3 regions of the Photobacterium sp. TY1-4 genome follow, and region 2 is predicted to be linked to each of the others. Evidence: riboswitches for the same ligand, from Rfam matches in the RefSeq annotation. Region 2 holds a riboswitch; each other region holds the start of a gene.
The links. A riboswitch is a leader RNA that binds a small molecule or an ion and turns the genes downstream of it on or off. The one in region 2 is predicted to bind thiamine pyrophosphate.

Region 1 (3,278 bases), on a different replicon from region 2:
CAGCACCAGTCCCGGCGTCACCAGGATCATGGTACCGATGAGCTCGATGCCGTCGGCCGACAGGCCGTGATGGCGCAGCCGCCACTGACGGCTGGCCAGCAGGATCGTCACCCCGCCCAGCAATGCCAGCAGACAGGCCAGCGAGGCAATCTTGAGGGACGTGCCGACCGCCTGCCACAAGTCGGGGTTGCTTAGCAGCCCCGGGAGTTGCGGGTTCAGCCCGGCGCTGATCACGGCCAGCAGCGGCGGCAGCACCAGCAGCAGGGTCAGGCCGATCCACAGTCCGTCCCAGGCCCGGGCCTGCCAGCTGTCATGCTGCGGCGGCAACGGACGTGCGGTCGCGCCGCTCTGGGTCGCCAACGGCTTGGCAAACCGCTGGCTGAACAACACCAGGCCGCAGCAGATCAGCATTTGCCACAGGGCCAGCATGGCCCCGCCGGCCAGATCAAAGTCATAACGCAGCGCCTGGTAGATCGCTAGCTCAATGGTGGTTGCCTTGGGGCCGCCGCCGAGCGACATCACCACGGCAAAACTGGTAAAGCAAAGCATGAACACCAGGCCGATGACCTGCGGCAACTGCTGGCGCAACCGCGGCCAGGCGATCAGGCGAAACTTGCTCCAGCCGCGTATCCCTAGATGGGCGGCCAGTTGATGCTGCTCATAGGGAATACCGTCCAGGCTCTGGTACAGCAGTCGGGTGGCGAGCGGCAGATTAAGAAAGACGTGGGCCAGCAAAATGCCGTGGAGCCCATAGATGGAAAACGGCATCGACCCGCCCCAGCTTTCCAGCCACTGGGCCAGCAGACCGCTCTTACCGTATATCGCCAGCAAGCCGAACACGGCAACCAGCACCGGCAGCACCAGCGTCATGGCAAACAGGCGCAGCAGCAGCTGACGACCGGGAAACCGGCGGCGGGAGAACGCATAGGCGATCGGAATGGCCGGGACAATGCTGAGCAGCGTGGACAGGAATGCCTGGTAGAAACTAAAACCGGTGATATGGCGCAGGTAGGGATCCTGCCAGATCAGCCACGGGCTCAGGGCGTGGGCCTGGCTGATCAGGGCGCTCAGGGCGCTGATCACCAGAGCCACAATGAACCCGGCCGAGATCAGGCCGGGCAGAACTTGGGTTACGCGGGTATTCAACAGAGTCTCGCTATTAACGGGTCAGTGCATGTTGCCATTCACGGATCCATCCACGTCGATTCGCCGCAACATCCTCTGCGGTAAATTCCAGCGATTTGGCCGGCAGCGTCAACTGCTCGAACCCTTGCGGCAGGTCCTGTTTGATCACCGGGTACATCCAGTTGCCGGTCGGGATTTCGGCCTGGAATTGCGGCGTCAGGATAAAGGCCAGGAACTGATCGGCCAGTTTTTGGCTGTGGCTGTTTTTCAGCTTGGCAGCCACTTCCACCTGCATATAGTGGCCTTCGCTGAAGTTCGCTGCTTTATACTTGCCTTCGTTCTCGGCAATCAGGTGATACGCCGGGGAGGTGGTGTAAGAGAGCACCAGATCCGATTCGCCCTTGAGGAACATGCTGTAGGCTTCCGACCAGCCCTTGGTGACGGTCACGGTCTTCTTCGCCAGCTGCTGCCAGGCGTCGCTGGCTTGCTCGCCGTAGACGGATTTCATCCACAGCATCAGGCCCTGGCCCGGAGTGGAGGTGCGCGGATCCTGGTAAATGATGCTCAGATCGTCGCGCTGAACCAGCTCTTTTAAGCTCTTCGGCGGATTGCTCAGCTTGCTGCTGTCATAAATAAAGGCAAAGTAGCCGTAGTCATACGGGACAAAGGTGGTGTCCTGCCAGCCGTTCGGCAGGGCCAGCTTGCTGGTGTCGAGTTGGTGCTCGGCCAGCAGGCCGGTATTTTTTGCTTCGCTGATCAGGTTGTTATCCAGCCCCAGCACGATATCGGCCTGGGTGTTTTTGCCTTCTAGGCGCAGACGGTTGAGGATGGACACGCCATCGTCCAGGGCGACAAATTCCAGATTACAGCCACACTGGGCCTCGAAGGCTTTTTCAATCGCCGGGCCCGGTCCCCAGTCAGAGGCAAACGAGCTGTAGGTATAGACGGTCAGGGTGTCGTCGGCAGCCCAGGCAGAGCCGGCGGCCATCGCCAGCGTTAAGATCGACAGGTGTTTTTTCACGGTGCGCTCCTGATACTCTTGCGTCCTGCAAGAGAAAAAATCGGTTGAGCGGCTTAGGGTTGAGAAGGGCTCGCGGCATCGTGCAGCGACTTGGAAAAGCAAAGGCACTTCAAATCATCTCAATTCCTACGCCAGCATGATCTGGTTCAGGTTCAATGGGTTCTGCGTTGGCAGTCTCAGTCTGAGCGGGCTCAGGCACCCCATGAGAACAGCCGGTATTGTAATCCGCCCGGCGGTGGGTTGCCAGTTTCTCGGGATCGACTGAAAGGCGAGGCGCGTTAGACCGGAGCCGCCGTCCGTTAACGGGCCTCGTTCAGGGCCCAGTTATAGTCGTAGCTGACGCGGTTGAGCGTCACGGGTTCCCCATCCCGGTAGCGGTTGAGGTGGCGCTGCAACTGGTCACGGGTGCCGAAATCGCTGCCGTACCAGTCATAAATTGACGACAGGCGTACTTGGTTGCCTTGCACCGCCACGCCTTTGTCACTGTTGATAAAACGCCGGGCACTTTGCTCAAGCAGGGTTTCGGCATTGGCGGCGGTAAAGGCCTGCGGCTGAAGATCCGGGCAGCCGAGGCTGGCGCAGTTCACCACGTAATGGATGCGCGGGTCTTGCCAGATCGGGCGCAGGATCCGGTGTTCAATGTCATTGAGGGTCAGCGCTTTGCCGTTGATGGTGATGACGGTGTCATTCCAGGGCCCGAAGCTGAACAGGCCGCCGAGCTTGGTGATCGAGCTCACCGGGTAGTTCTCGAGGATCAGTTGGACGGTGAGGGCATTATACAGGTTGACCCAGTAGGCAAACTGCTCGCGGCGGTTGAGCTGGCGCGGATCGCGCTGGCTCAGATCGCGCAGGTAGCGGCCCAGCTCGTAGCGGTCGGCATCGCTGACCTGACGGTAGCGAAACAGGGTCTGGGTCGGTTGGGTGACGAGATAGGTATCGAGCAACTGTTGCCAGCGGCTGTGGTCGACCTGCACGGTGCTGGCGGCGTGATGCGGTTGCCAGTACGGCCAGAGATCGGCTTTTGGGGCGGCAAACAGATTTGCCGAGAGTAACAGCAGGGTCAGGGCCATCAGGGATCGCATGGGGTGTCCTTCAGTTTCCGGGAGATTCAAAGGTTAGACCCGCGAACCGC
Region 2 (3,278 bases):
ATGGGATAACTGCTTTGGGCAATCGCCATGGCCAGCCCATCAATGCCCCAGGCTTTTTTGATATCGGTTTTGGTCGGAGTGGTAAAAATCGCACTCAGGCCCAGATAATCCAACGGCAACGATTCGGCTTCAATGAGCTGCTGCTCGTTTTCAATCGACAAGCCGAGCAGCTTGTCTTCACCAATCAGTTGGCGCGCCAGTACCGCTGGCATATCCGATTGCCCCAGATGGACACCATCGGCATCGACCGTCAGGGCGACATCGACGCGATCATTGATGATCAAAGGCACACCCGTGCCGCGAAGGATGTCTTTCACTGCCTGTGCCCGCTCGATAAACGCACGAACATCGCCGTGCTTTTCCCGCACCTGCACCATGGTCACCCCACCCGCAACGGCCTGTGCCACAACCGAGGTCAGGGTCGCAAGATCTTGCTGATCGTCTGTCACCAGATATAAACGATATGGGTTCACAACAGCTTTCCTTAGGCCAACTTCAGGCGCTGGCGCAACGTGGCTTCATCGAGCTGATACAGCGCATCGAGCAGGTTAAGCTGCAGGCTTCCGGGCCCGGCGGACTGCTCAGCGGCGATTTCTCCGGCAATCCCCAGGACAGCGGCGGCAGCAAGACCCGTGGTTTCGCCCACTGCCGCAAAGGCGCCGGTCAGCGCCGACAGCGTACAGCCCATCCCGGTGACAAACGGCATCATGGCATGGCCGTTGCGCAGCCGAACCTCGCCTTCCGCGGTCACCACGACGTCGGTCGCGCCTGAAATCACCACATTGCAACCATAGACCTCGGCCAGATGACGCGCCGCCCCCACGGCAGCTTCACTGCTGTCCAATGCATCGACCCCTTTGTTCTGGCCTGCTTCTCCGGCTAACGCAATAATCTCCGAGGCATTGCCGCGGATGATCAGCTGCGCTGCCGCCTGAGCGATCTGACGCGACGTTTGGGTACGCAGGGTGCTGGCCCCACAACCGACCGGATCCAGCACTACCGGCTTACCATGTCGATTCGCTTGCTCAACGGCATAAGCCATGCGCGGCGTCCAGGCACTATCCAGGGTGCCGATATTCACCACCAACGCACCGGCAAAACGCATCATTTCAGCCATTTCCTCACGCGAATGCGCCATGATCGGGGATGCACCCAGTGCCAGCAACGCATTGGCGGTGTTGTTCATGACAACGTAATTGGTGATATTGACCACCAGCGGCTTTTGCTGACGCACGGCATTCAGTGCGGAGACGATAGTTTCGGTATTCATATGCTTCCTCAGACGTCGCTGTGACGCGGCCTTGTCACGCTCACCGGTGAGCGGTTCATTTAGGGGAATACCTGATCAGAAACGATGTCAGCGGGAAACAGCCATTTGACGACACACGAAGGCTGGATTCATCAGGCAGATACATCGGGCTGGAAAGAGAGAACAGCGCCCGGCGATCCATTTATTGAGGCGAAGGCATGATACCTTCCATCGCAAGCGGTATAGTTCCCTACGCCAGTGTTAACTGAATCAGGTTCAACGGGTCTCGCAATGCGATCTCAGCCTTCCGGCTCCCCGACTATTTCCCGCGATGATATCAATATTGACTGAAAGCGCAACAAGCCGTGTTGCACTTTCAGCCACTTCAATAGCTTATCCCGCGACAGTCCGCTCCCAAATCGAACGCACCGTCAGGGTTGAGAAGCCCAGTTTTTTACAATTCAGCGCGCTCTGACTTTGCGGCAGCACATCCGTCAGCAAGTCAGTGCAGCCCAGTGACTGCGCGTCTCTGGCACGGGCATGCAGCAACGCAGTCTGGCATCCCCGTCCACGGCTCGTTTCCTGGGTATAAGCATTAGCCAGCAGCGCGGTCCCCTGCTCGATGAATGATGTGGCCCAGGCGCAGGGTTGCTCATCGACCATGGCGACAAAACAGCGAAACTGCTCGGTGCAGTAAAACTGGCGTTTCAGCGCCCAAATCTCATCACTGCACTGGACGCCGGAAGTTTTCAGCAGCGCCAGGAAATCATCCGCGCGTTCCGGTCCCCACCGCTCGACATGAATATCCGTCGGGCACTGTGCGGCATCATAACGCTCCAGAGGTAACGCCAGATATTCCAGAGACAACACCGGCAGATAGCCCAGCGATACCAGCCGGTTCGACAGCACCTGCGACACCGCTTCGGGTTCGAGTTCGAGATAGGGTGCAATCGGTTCGGGATATTCGCCGAGCACAGTCTCCAGGTGAACTTCATTGTCTGCATTCAGCCCGAGGATCCGGTTATCATACGGACGAGTGGGATCAACAAAAACCGTCAAGCCCGCTTGTTCGATCACCCGCATCTCGCTGGGCAGTCCGGTCGAGAAGGTGCGCAAATTATTAAAGCGGCTGTACGCGACTTCAACCTCATAAAACTGACGAATGTTATTTTGATGAATCAAACCAATTCCTTTTGTTCTTATTGAAATGCATGACGCCAAACCGTATCGGACTATCCGGCGCAGCGTCAGCACAACAGAGATTGCAGCTGCAATCAAAATCGAGCTCAGTATAAGTGACACTGATTTCACATCACAGCAATATTGAGAGACAAACAGAAGTACAGCCTGGAAACTTGAATTTGCTCTCAACTCGACGAATAGGTTATCGCCATTGCCGCTGTTAACCTGCTGACTCAAAAGAAATTACGCTTTCTTTACGGCCAGCATTCCCCAAACTCTGATAAAGTCACCCCATGTTCAGTCAACGACCCCAAGTTATGAAAGCCTCTGCACCCCAACAGACAATCAAGGCGCAGCATTTCACCCAAGCGAATTGCGCCGGTACACGGTATTTTACCAAGCCGTGGCTGTTTGCGGCCGGCACCACCCTCGCCGCGCTGGCGGTGAGTGCCCTGCTCGATCACTGGCTTCACTCCACCGCGGCAGTTTTGCTGATCCTGCAACTCGGTGTGGTTTGGGTGGCTTTACATGGGGATCGGTTCCGGGCGTTTGCCGCCGCCGTGTGCAGCGCGCTGAGTTTCAACTTTTTCTTTACTGCGCCACGCTTTTCCCTCCAGATGTTCCACCCCAGTGACATCATGAACCTGGGGGTGTTCCTGCTCGTTGCCCTGATCACTAGCCAGCTGGCCGAGCACTACCGCCGTCAGCAACAGGCGCTGAAACAAGCAACCCTGCGCAGTAACATTCTGCTGTCCGTCTCCCATGATCTGCGCACGCCGCTCTCCACCATTATCGGAACACTCAGCACCTTGCAGGCGTATCGCAGCAAGCTGGCAGAGCCGCAACA
Region 3 (3,278 bases), on a different replicon from region 2:
TGCTTTCGAAGGCCGTGGGGAGATGGACGCGATGTCAGCGTTGTTTGGGCTACGCAGGCGCTAGTTTTTCATGAGGAGCTGGTAACCCACAAAGCAGGCTGCGATGCTGAGAGCGACATTGAGCAGTATATTGAGTCCGGCTTTTAAAAACGCGCCTTGCTGCATCAGAATGACATTATCCATCGAGAACGTGGAGAAGGTCGTCAGGGCCCCGAGAAAGCCCAAACCAATGATGGGACGGGCGGGGACACTCGCAATCATGCCCTGGTTGATGGCAGACATCAATAGCCCCATGAGCAAGGAGCCGAGCACATTGACGACCAGGGTACCGTAGGGAAATCCCCGGCCGAACAGGCTGACGCACAGTTCAGAAATCAGATACCGTGAACAGGCGCCAAAGGCACCGCCCAGCGCAATCAGTCCCAAGAAGAAAAATTGGCTCATTGATACTACTTTAGGTTGTGAGAAAGTTGCCATACTAATACCACGATAGCTGTGTGTTGATCACCTTTGCCGGGCTGTAAATGTGCAATCAATGATTGATGCACGATGTTTCGGTGGGTGACATGAATCATTCTCGGGGGAAAAGTATGGCGTTGTATCAGACGGTACTGCTGGCGGTAAACCCGGATAACCTGGATGCACACCAGTTGATGGTGAAAGCGGCGCTGATTGCAGGGCAGAACCATGCCGAGTTGCATGTCGCGTTTGTCGAGCCGGGGCTGGGGAATGTGAGTTTTCTGGATGCGGAGCTGGGGCTGGAAGAGGCGCACTTAGACACCCAGGCGCTCCGCATTCAGCAGCTATCTGCCTTGTCTCAGGCATCCCCCTATAAAGTCCGGGCCCTGCATATTGCCGATGGGGACGTTGCGAAGCATTTGCTGGATCTGGTGAAGCAGGTTCGGGCTAATCTGGTCGTTCTTGGTACACACAAAAGCGGTATCCAGTGGTTTGGCGATCTGGGGCAGGCTTTGTCACAGCAAGGCGGCTGCGATGTGTTAATGTGTCATTGATCAGATGTTACAACAAAGCAGCTCAGGATAGTTGCTGTTCGCTCAAGACTTCCATATACTCGAGCTTAACTTGTCGGAGTGCCAATTGGCTGAGACCGCATTGCGGGATCCGTAGAACCTGATCAGGCTAATACCTGCGAAGGGAACAAGAGAAAATCTTCTGTATTGCTGCACCTGCAGCTGCTGTTCCAGATGATGTTACACACCCTACGTGTAGCCTCTTGTTGACGCACCCATCCGATAAGCAACTTCCCTTTTATTGAAACCAAGGAAATTGCTATGTCGAATCGCAAACAAGCGAGACTGGAAGCGAAACAATTCATTGATTCACTCACCACCCAACCGTATCCGAACTCACACAAAGTCTATGTGACGGGCAGCCGCGACGATATTCGTGTCCCGATGCGCGAAATTACCCTGTCGGACAGCCTGGTCGGCGGCACCAAAGATGCCCCGGTTTTGGAGCCCAATGAGCCGATCCGCGTTTATGATACATCGGGACTGTACACCGATCCTGCCCATGAAATCGATATTTACACGGGCCTGCCGCGACTGCGGGAAACCTGGATTTCAGAGCGCGGAGATACCGAGCTGCTGGATGAGTTGAGTTCGGCGTATTCCAAAGAGCGTCTGGCCGATGATACGCTGGACGAGCTGCGTTTTGGTGAGCGCGCTCGCATTCGGCGTGCCAAAGCGGGGGCGAATGTTACCCAACTACATTACGCCCGTCAGGGGATCATTACCCCGGAAATGGAATACATCGCAATTCGCGAAAATATGGGCCGCGCCAAGTACCGCGATGCCGTGCTGACTCAACAGCATCCGGGCCAGAACTTCGGGGCCAATCTGCCGAAAGAAATTACGCCGGAATTTGTCCGACAGGAAGTGGCGGAAGGCCGAGCGATTATTCCAGCCAATATCAACCACCCGGAATCAGAGCCGATGATTATCGGTCGTAACTTCCTGGTCAAAGTGAACGCCAACATCGGTAACTCTGCTGTCAGTTCATCGATTGAAGAAGAAGTGGAAAAGTTAGTGTGGTCGACCCGCTGGGGCGGCGATACCGTGATGGATCTGTCGACCGGTCGCAATATTCACGAAACCCGTGAGTGGATCATCCGCAATAGCCCGGTGCCAATCGGTACGGTGCCGATGTATCAGGCGCTGGAAAAGGTGAACGGTATTGCGGAGAACCTGACCTGGGAAGTATTCCGCGACACTTTGCTGGAGCAGGCCGAGCAGGGGGTCGATTACTTCACTATCCATGCCGGGGTACTGCTGCGCTACGTGCCGATGACCGCCAAGCGGGTGACCGGGATTGTCTCACGGGGTGGATCAATCATGGCCAAGTGGTGTCTGGCGCATCACAAAGAAAGCTTCCTGTATGAACACTTCCGCGAGATCTGTGAAATCTGTGCCCGGTACGATATTTCGCTTTCTCTGGGGGATGGCCTGCGTCCGGGCTCGGTGGCTGATGCCAACGACGAAGCGCAGTTCAGTGAGCTACGCACCTTGGGAGAGCTGACTAAAATCGCCTGGGAATATGATGTCCAGGTAATGATTGAAGGGCCGGGACACGTGCCGATGCACATGATCAAAGAGAACATGGATGAGCAGCTCAAGCACTGCCATGAAGCGCCGTTCTACACTCTGGGCCCACTGACGACGGATATTGCTCCGGGCTACGATCACATCACTTCAGGGATTGGTGCAGCGATGATTGGCTGGTTCGGCTGCGCCATGCTGTGCTACGTCACCCCGAAAGAGCACCTGGGTCTGCCGAACAAAGACGATGTAAAGGTCGGGCTGATCACGTATAAGCTATGTGCTCATGCTGCTGATTTGGCCAAAGGACACCCGGGCGCGCAGGTAAGGGATAACGCCTTGTCGAAAGCCCGTTTTGAATTCCGTTGGGAAGATCAGTTCAACCTGGCGCTGGATCCAGAAACGGCCCGCTCCTACCACGATGAAACCCTGCCGCAGGAATCGGGCAAGGTAGCGCACTTCTGTTCGATGTGCGGTCCGAAATTCTGCTCGATGAAGATCTCTCAGGAAGTGCGGGATTATGCTAAAACGCTGCCCCAAGAGGCGCAGGCGGTGGAAATCAAACTTCTGGAAGACCCGCTGGAGGGGATGCAGCAGAAAGCTGAAGAATTCCGAGCCCGAGGCAGTGAGCTGTACCACCCGGCACACGAGGAAGGCTGATGGGAACACTCACCTTACCGGAATACCTGGCACCGTTGCGCCGGTATTTCAATGCTGTGC

Region 1: it holds a riboswitch for thiamine pyrophosphate, as region 2 does, so the genes downstream of both, thiB (thiamine ABC transporter substrate binding subunit) here and thiM (hydroxyethylthiazole kinase) in region 2, are expected to answer to the same signal.
Region 3: it holds a riboswitch for thiamine pyrophosphate, as region 2 does, so the genes downstream of both, thiC (phosphomethylpyrimidine synthase ThiC) here and thiM (hydroxyethylthiazole kinase) in region 2, are expected to answer to the same signal.

Annotation. Positions count from the first base shown of each region.
Region 1 covers NZ_CP099734.1:3,176,768-3,180,045, reverse strand. The annotation lists gene thiP (thiamine/thiamine pyrophosphate ABC transporter permease ThiP) at 1-1,146, opposite strand, end outside; gene thiB (thiamine ABC transporter substrate binding subunit) at 1,160-2,113, opposite strand; TPP riboswitch at 2,252-2,359, opposite strand; gene NH461_RS14605 (DUF547 domain-containing protein) at 2,446-3,228, opposite strand.
Region 2 covers NZ_CP099735.1:163,075-166,352, reverse strand. The annotation lists gene thiE (thiamine phosphate synthase) at 1-473, opposite strand, end outside; gene thiM (hydroxyethylthiazole kinase) at 485-1,270, opposite strand; TPP riboswitch at 1,480-1,577, opposite strand; gene NH461_RS17350 (GNAT family N-acetyltransferase) at 1,643-2,431, opposite strand; gene NH461_RS17345 (DUF4118 domain-containing protein) at 2,749-3,278, shown strand, end outside.
Region 3 covers NZ_CP099734.1:3,502,464-3,505,741, reverse strand. The annotation lists gene crcB (fluoride efflux transporter CrcB) at 61-444, opposite strand; gene NH461_RS16180 (universal stress protein) at 567-1,013, shown strand; TPP riboswitch at 1,078-1,175, shown strand; gene thiC (phosphomethylpyrimidine synthase ThiC) at 1,293-3,218, shown strand; gene thiE (thiamine phosphate synthase) at 3,218-3,278, shown strand, end outside.